Regions from separate parts of the Kineococcus esterisolvens genome, predicted to be linked through region 2. Evidence: riboswitches for the same ligand, from Rfam matches in the RefSeq annotation. Region 2 holds a riboswitch; the other holds the start of a gene.

Region 1 (3,391 bases), on a different contig from region 2:
GCGGTTCGTAGCCGGCGTTCAGCACGAGGGTTCGCACAACCACCTCCACGGACGACGAGAGGCGCCGACCCCGGTGGGGGCGGCGCCTCTGGGAGCGACGACGTGCGCGGCGGGATGCACGTGCTGGCGCACGTGCGCGCACCGGCGCACCGCGGGTACCCCCACTGTCGTCGGGGGCGACTGGGGACGGGGCGCGCAGGAGCGCGCGCGCTGCACGGCCGTGGGGTCGGACACGCTCGCCTCCCGCTCGTGTGGTGTCGTCGTGACCGCACTGTACGTCGGGACGGGGCGGGGGGACACGCGTTTGGCGCGAGGTTCGTGCGACGGGGCGGACTGGAGGGGCCTCGCGAGGTGCTCCCCGGGCTCCCCGGCTCCGGCGTGCCGGGGGCGGACGTGGATCGGGCCCGGCACCTCGCAGGAGGTGCCGGGCCCGGTCTGGGGGTGGGCGACGTCAGGCGACGGCCGCGACGCGGCCGAAGACCGCGGAGTCGCTCCACACGGAGCGCAGCTGGACGGGCTTGCCGCTGCGGGGGGCGTCCCACATCATCCCGTCGCCGGCGTAGATGCCGACGTGGTACGCGCGGCCGCCGTCGGTGAAGAAGACGAGGTCGCCGGCGACGGCCTCGGCGCGGGAGATGCGCGCGCTGGCGCCCAGCTGGGCGTTGGCGGTGCGCGGCACCGAGATGCCGAGCTGGCGCAGGACGTAGCTGGTGTAGCCGGAGCAGTCGAAGCCGGCCGGGGTGGTGCCGCCGTACACGTAGGGCACGCCCACGTAGTCGTCGGCGACGGCGAGGATCTGCTGGCCCAGCGACGGGGCGGGCGCCGGGGCCGGCGCCGGGGCCGCCTCGACGGGGGCCGGGGCCGGGGCCGGGGCCGCGGCGGCGGCCTGGACGGCCAGGGCCGAGTCGATGACGGACTGGTCGACCGACGCCTCGACCGCGGGCGCGTCCACGGCGGAGCGCGTGCTGCGCTCCACGACGACCGGCGGCGGCGGGGGCGCGGGGGTCGGCACGGCGCTGAAGGCGGTGAGGGTGGTGATGGCGGCGGCCTCGGCGGGCGCGGAGACCACGCCGACCGGGGTGGTGCCGAAGGCGGAGTCCACGGCGGTGCCCAGACCCGCGCTGACGGCGGTGCTGACGGCGGCGGGGACCGCTGCGGGAGCCGCCGCGGGGGCGGCACCGGCCGGCAGCGCGACGGTGACCAGCAGTCCACCGGTGGCGGCGGCGACCGCGCCGGCGCGGCCGGCGTCGGCAGCGCGACGGCCGATGGCCTCGCCCAGGCCGGTCAGGGGCGTGCGGGGACGTTCGGCGGCACGGTGGCGCGCCTGGACGCGAGTCGTCAAGGTGGTGGCCTCTCCGACGCCTGCGAGGTGAGCTGTCGGGTTCGGGCGGGAGTATCGCCCGGCCGGTTCGCACCGGCTTCACCCCAAGGACGCTCACCCCGGCCCGGCTGGCCGTCGGATCACGCCCGGGAAATTGGTTCCCCCGTCCCTGCCACACGTGTGCGTGGGACCTCGACGCGGTGGCAGGGCTCGGCGTCCGCGCGAGGGCTTCTGCGTGAACTTTCACGGAAGCGGGTGGACCATAACCCCTCCGGACCCCGGATGTCACGGCCCGGTGACGCCCGCGTGGCAGTCGCGTGACGAACCGATGACGACGGGACCGCGCCGGCCCGCCCTCGGGCAGCCCCGCGCACCGGCCCGGAGCAGCCCCCGAGCAGCCCCCGCGACCAGCCCCGGGGGTCAGTCCCGCGCGTCGACGAACAGGTGCGACGCCTCGGCCGTGCTCAGCTCCAGCACCGCACCGCCCACCGAGACGTCGTAGCCGCCCGCGGACGTCGTCACGACGACCTCCGCACCGGGGCGCAGGCCGGCCTCGGCGAAGCGGGCCAGCAGCGCCACGTCGGTCTGGAGGGGCTCGCCCAGGCGGCGCACCACGACGGGGGCGCCGTCCGCGCCGGCCGCCGTCAGGGGCTGCACGCCCGCGCGGAAGTCCTCGGCGGCACCGACCTCGCCCAGCTCCTCCAGGCCCGGGATCGGGTTGCCGTAGGGCGAGGAGTGGGGGTGGTCGAGGATGTCGACCAGGCGCTTCTCGACCTCCTCGGAGATGACGTGCTCCCAGCGGCAGGCCTCCTCGTGCACGAGCGACCACTCCAGGCCGATGACGTCGGTGAGCAGCCGCTCCGTCAGCCGGTGCTTGCGCATGACGCGCATCGCCTTGGCGCGACCGGACTCGGTGAGCTCCAGGCGGCGGTCCGTGCCGACGTGCAGCAGCCCGTCGCGCTCCATGCGCGCCACCGTCTGCGAGACGGTCGGGCCGGAGTGGTGCAGGCGCTCGGCGATGCGAGCGCGCATCGGGACGATGCCCTCCTCCTCGAGCTCGAAGACCGTCTTGAGGTACATCTCGGTGGTGTCGATGAGGTCGCTCACGGCCCCCATCATCCGCCATGGCGCCGCCTGCTCGCACGGGTCCACCCGGCGGGCGGCGCGGCGGGGACGACGGGGCGGCGGGCCGGGGACGGGCCGGGAACACGGCGCCGGCGGGACCCGTTGCGGCGGGCGAGACGTCCAGTGAGGAGCCCCGTGAGCACGCCAGCCGTCCCCGGTCCCCGTCCCGCCCTCGACCCCGCCGCGCTGGAGCAGCTGTTCACCGGCGCCCGGACCGCGAACCGGTTCACGGACGAGCCCGTCACCGACGAGCAGGTCGCCGCGATCGTGGACCTCGTCAAGTACCCGCCGACCAGCATGAACACGCAGCCCATGCGGCTGCTGCTGGTCCGCTCCCCCGCGGCGCGGGAGAAGCTCGCGACGATGATGAGCGGCAGCAACGGGGACAAGACCCGCTCGGCGCCGCTGAGCGTCGTCGTGGCCGCCGACCGCCGCTTCGACGAGGAGGTGCCGCGGCTGTTCCCGCACGTGCCGGACGCGCGGGCGCTCTTCGCCGACGACGCCTTCCGCGAGCGGACCGCGGTGTTCAACACCGCCCTGCAGCTGGGTTACCTCATCCTCGGGGTGCGGGCGGTGGGCCTGGCGGCCGGGCCGATGACCGGCATCGACGCAGTGGCCATCGAGCGGGAGTTCTTCCCCGACGGCGAGCACGCGGTCGTCGCCGTCGTGAACATCGGCGTGGCCGACCCCCGGGGTCTCCGGCCGCGCGGGCCCCGCCTGGCGGTGGAGGAGGTCGTCCGCACCGTCTGAGCCGCACCGTCCGGGCCGCACCGTCCGGGCCGCACCGTCTGAGCCGCACCGTCCGGGTCCGTCCGGTCAGGGTTGCGGGTGCAGCGCGTCGTAGCGGGTGAAACCCCGCTGCGCGCGCGCCAGCGCCAGGACCGCCACGACGCACGCCAGTCCGCCGGCGAGGGCGGCGGTGCCCTCGCCGGTGAGCTCGGCGGT
Region 2 (3,391 bases):
AGGTGGTGGGGGCGGACCTGTCCGCCAGCTACGCCTACGCCGACTCCCACCCGGACCTGCCGCTGCTGCGCTCGGTGGGCAACCCCACGGCCGTCTCCCCCGACGTGTCGCTGTTCCGGGCCGCGCGCGCCGCCCGCTGGCCGGTGGCGGACTGGGCGGTCTCCTCCCCCGCCCGCCGGCTGCGGGTGCCGCAGCAGGTCCTGGCCGGCACGGACTGAGGTCACCGGGCGGCGCGGGCGGGGCGTGGGAGGATGACGTCGTGCGCCCGTCACGAACGCCGAACGCGCCCGGAGCCGTGCGCGAGGAGGTCACCGCATGATCGTCCTGATGGGTGAGGACGGCCTGGGCCGCCTGGCGCGGGCCTTCCCGACGGCCCGCCGCCGCGCGGCCGCCTCGGCCGCCTCGGGCGGCGCTCCGGGCGGGGGTGGTCCCCGCAAGGTGCACCGCAACGACTGGGTGCGCTCGCGGCCGGCGTCGGCCGTGCGCGCGGGCCTGCAGCGGGTCCTGCTGACGCCGCTGATGCGGGCGGAGCTGCGCATCGAGGTGCACGGCGTGGAGGTCCTCGACGGCATCGGCGGTCCCGCCGTGATTGTGGCGAACCACTCCTCGCACCTGGACACGCCGGTGCTGCTGGACGCGCTGGGGCCACGGCGGCGCCGGCGGGTGGCCGTCGCGGCCGCCGCGGACTACTTCTTCGACGTGTGGTGGCGCTCGGCCCCCTCCGGCCTGGTGATCGGCACGTTCCCGCTGGACCGGCGCGGCGGGCCGGGGGCGAACGCCTCCTCGAAGCTGCTGGCCGACGGCTGGAGCCTGGTGATCTTCCCGGAGGGCGGGCGCAGCTACACGGGCCAGATGCGCCCGTTCAAGAAGGGTGCGGCGTACCTGGCGCTGGAGGCGGGGGTGCCGGTGGTGCCGGTGGCGCTGCGCGGCACGTACGAGGCCATGCCGCCGCGGCAGAACTGGCCCTCCAAGGGGCGCCCGCGCATCAGCGTGACGTTCGGCGAGCCGCTGTACGGCCGGCCCGGGGAGCGCGCCGGTGACTTCACGCCGCGCGTCGAGGAGGCCGTGGCGAAGCTGCTCGCCAACAGCTGACCCGTCGGCGGGCCGAGGCCCCTCCTCGAGGGGTCGTGAGCGTGAGGTGCGTCACACGCAGACCCCCTGACCCGCGGGACGGTGGGCCGGCGGGGGACGCCCGGTCGACGCGCCGGTGTACGCGGAGCCTCCGTCTTGTTACGGTCGGCAGGTTCCCGAGTCCTTTCGGGGGCCCGTCGCGAGGACACGCCGAGTCCTGCCCGCCCCGCGCCGGAACAGTGATCAACGGGCAGGAGCGGGGGACCCATGGTTCCTCGGACGTCCGCCGCGCCCCGCGCGGTCGGGGGTCCTCGGGGTGAAGCCGCCCACGGGCGGCCGGGTCAACAACCTTCGACCCGAACCCGACAGCTCACCTCGCAGGCGTTGGAGGTCTCGATGCCCGCGTTGTCCTTCCGTCGTCCCCGCACGCCCGCCGGCCACCGCACCGAGCAGCAGCAGCGCTCGGGTGCCGTGCGCCGTGGTCTGCTCGCCGCAGCCGCCGCCGGTGCGGCCGGTGCCGCGATCCTCGCCCCCGCTCCCGGTGCCTCCGCGGCCCCGGTGTCGGAGTGGGACCGCCTCGCCCAGTGCGAGTCCAGCGGCAACTGGCACATCAACACCGGCAACGGCTACTACGGCGGGCTGCAGTTCAGCCCCAGCACGTGGACCGGCTTCGGCGGCGGGCAGTACGCCCCCCGCGCCGACCTGGCCAGCCGCGAGCAGCAGATCGTCGTCGCCGAGCGCGTCCTCGCCGGGCAGGGCTGGGGCGCCTGGCCCTCGTGCTCCCGCCGCCTGGGCCTGAGCGGTGCCGCGGACCCGGCCGGCGCGGAGCAGGCGCTGCTGAACCCCGCGCCCGCCCCGGCTCCCGCGCCCGCCCCGGCACCGGCCCCCGAGCCCGTCGCCGTCGCCGCCGCCCCGGCGCCCGCTCCGGCCGCGCGCACCTACACCGTGCAGCCCGGCGACACCCTGTACCGCATCGCGGTGAACAACGGCGTGGCCGGCGGCTACGCGAACCTGTGGAACGCCAACCGCGCGGTCATCGGCGACGACCCGGCCCGCATCGAGGTCGGCATGGTGCTGACCCTGCCCTGACGGGCCCGCACCTCCGCGGAACCCCCCGGCGCGCACCGCGCCGGGGGGTTCCGCGCGTCCGGGCGGGGCGGCAGGCTGGTGCGGTGGACACCCCGTGGGACCTGACCGTCGTGCACACCGCCGACCTGGGACCGCGGCGGTTGCGCGAGGTGCGGTTCCTGCTCGACGACGCCTTCGCCGGCGACGTCGACGACACCGACCTCGACCACGCCCTCGGCGGCCTGCACGTGCTGGCCCACCGCGACGGGCGCCTGGCCGGGCACGCCGCGCTGGTGCAGCGCCACCTCGTCGCCGGGGACCGCCCGTTGCGCGCGGGCTACGTGGAGGCGGTCGCGGTGGCTCCCGGCGAGCGCCGGCGCGGGCTCGGCGCGGCGCTGACGGGCGTCGTGGAGGACCTCGCCGGCCGGGCCCACGAGGCGACGTTCCTGGGCGCCTCCGACGAGGGCGCGCGGCTGTACCGCTCGCGCGGCTGGCGGGTGTGGAGCGGCCCGACGGGCGTGATGACCCCCGAGGGGGTGCGCGCCACGCCCGACGACGACGGCGGCGTCCACGTCCACGACCCCGCCGGCGCGCTGGACGTCACCGCCCGGCTGCTGTGCGACTGGCGCTGCGGCGACGTGTGGTGAGCGCCGGCGGGACGGGGTCAGGCGACGCCGAACGCCTCCTTGACGGGGTCGATCGCGAAGTAGAGGACGAACAGGGCGGCCGTGACCCACATCAGCGGGTGCACCTGGCGGGCCTTGCCGCGCGCGACCTTCAGCACGACGTGCGCCACGAAGCCCGCGCCGATGCCGGCGCTGATCGAGTAGGTGAACGGCATCAGCACGATCGTCAGGAACGCGGGCAGCGCGATCTCCACGTCGTCCCAGTCGATGCCCTTGACCTGCGTCATCATCAGGAACCCGACGACGACGAGGGCGGGCGTGGCGGCCTCGTAGGGCACGATCGCCACGACCGGCGCCAGGAAGGTCGTCAGCAGGAACGCCACCCCGGTGACGACGCTGGCCAGGCCGGTGCGCGCACCCTCCCCCACGCCGGTGGCCGACTCGATGTAGCTGGTGTTGCTGGAGACACCGGCGGCGCCACCGGCGGCGGCCGCGATCGAGTCCACGACGAGGATGCGCCGCGTGCCCGGCGGGTTGCCCTCGGCGTCCAGCAGGTCGCCCTCCTTGCCGATGGCGACCATCGTCCCCATCGTGTCGAAGAAGTCGGCCAGCAGGAGCGTGAAGAC

The links. A riboswitch is a leader RNA that binds a small molecule or an ion and turns the genes downstream of it on or off. The one in region 2 is predicted to bind cyclic di-AMP.
Region 1: another riboswitch for cyclic di-AMP. It lies ahead of ACRYR8_RS10870 (C40 family peptidase); the one in region 2 lies ahead of ACRYR8_RS05450 (transglycosylase family protein).

The regions. Positions count from the first base shown of each region.
Region 1 covers NZ_JBJLRI010000028.1:21,601-24,991, reverse strand. The annotation lists gene ACRYR8_RS10875 (HNH endonuclease) at 1-37, opposite strand, end outside; gene ACRYR8_RS10870 (C40 family peptidase) at 452-1,342, opposite strand; cyclic di-AMP (ydaO/yuaA leader) riboswitch at 1,366-1,487, opposite strand; gene ACRYR8_RS10865 (iron-dependent transcriptional repressor DtxR) at 1,742-2,428, opposite strand; gene ACRYR8_RS10860 (malonic semialdehyde reductase) at 2,582-3,196, shown strand; gene ACRYR8_RS10855 (MFS transporter) at 3,263-3,391, opposite strand, start outside.
Region 2 covers NZ_JBJLRI010000009.1:67,129-70,519, forward strand. The annotation lists gene ACRYR8_RS05440 (SDR family oxidoreductase) at 1-218, shown strand, start outside; gene ACRYR8_RS05445 (lysophospholipid acyltransferase family protein) at 316-1,092, shown strand; cyclic di-AMP (ydaO/yuaA leader) riboswitch at 1,270-1,470, shown strand; gene ACRYR8_RS05450 (transglycosylase family protein) at 1,468-2,160, shown strand; gene ACRYR8_RS05455 (GNAT family N-acetyltransferase) at 2,244-2,786, shown strand; gene ACRYR8_RS05460 (NCS2 family permease) at 2,804-3,391, opposite strand, start outside.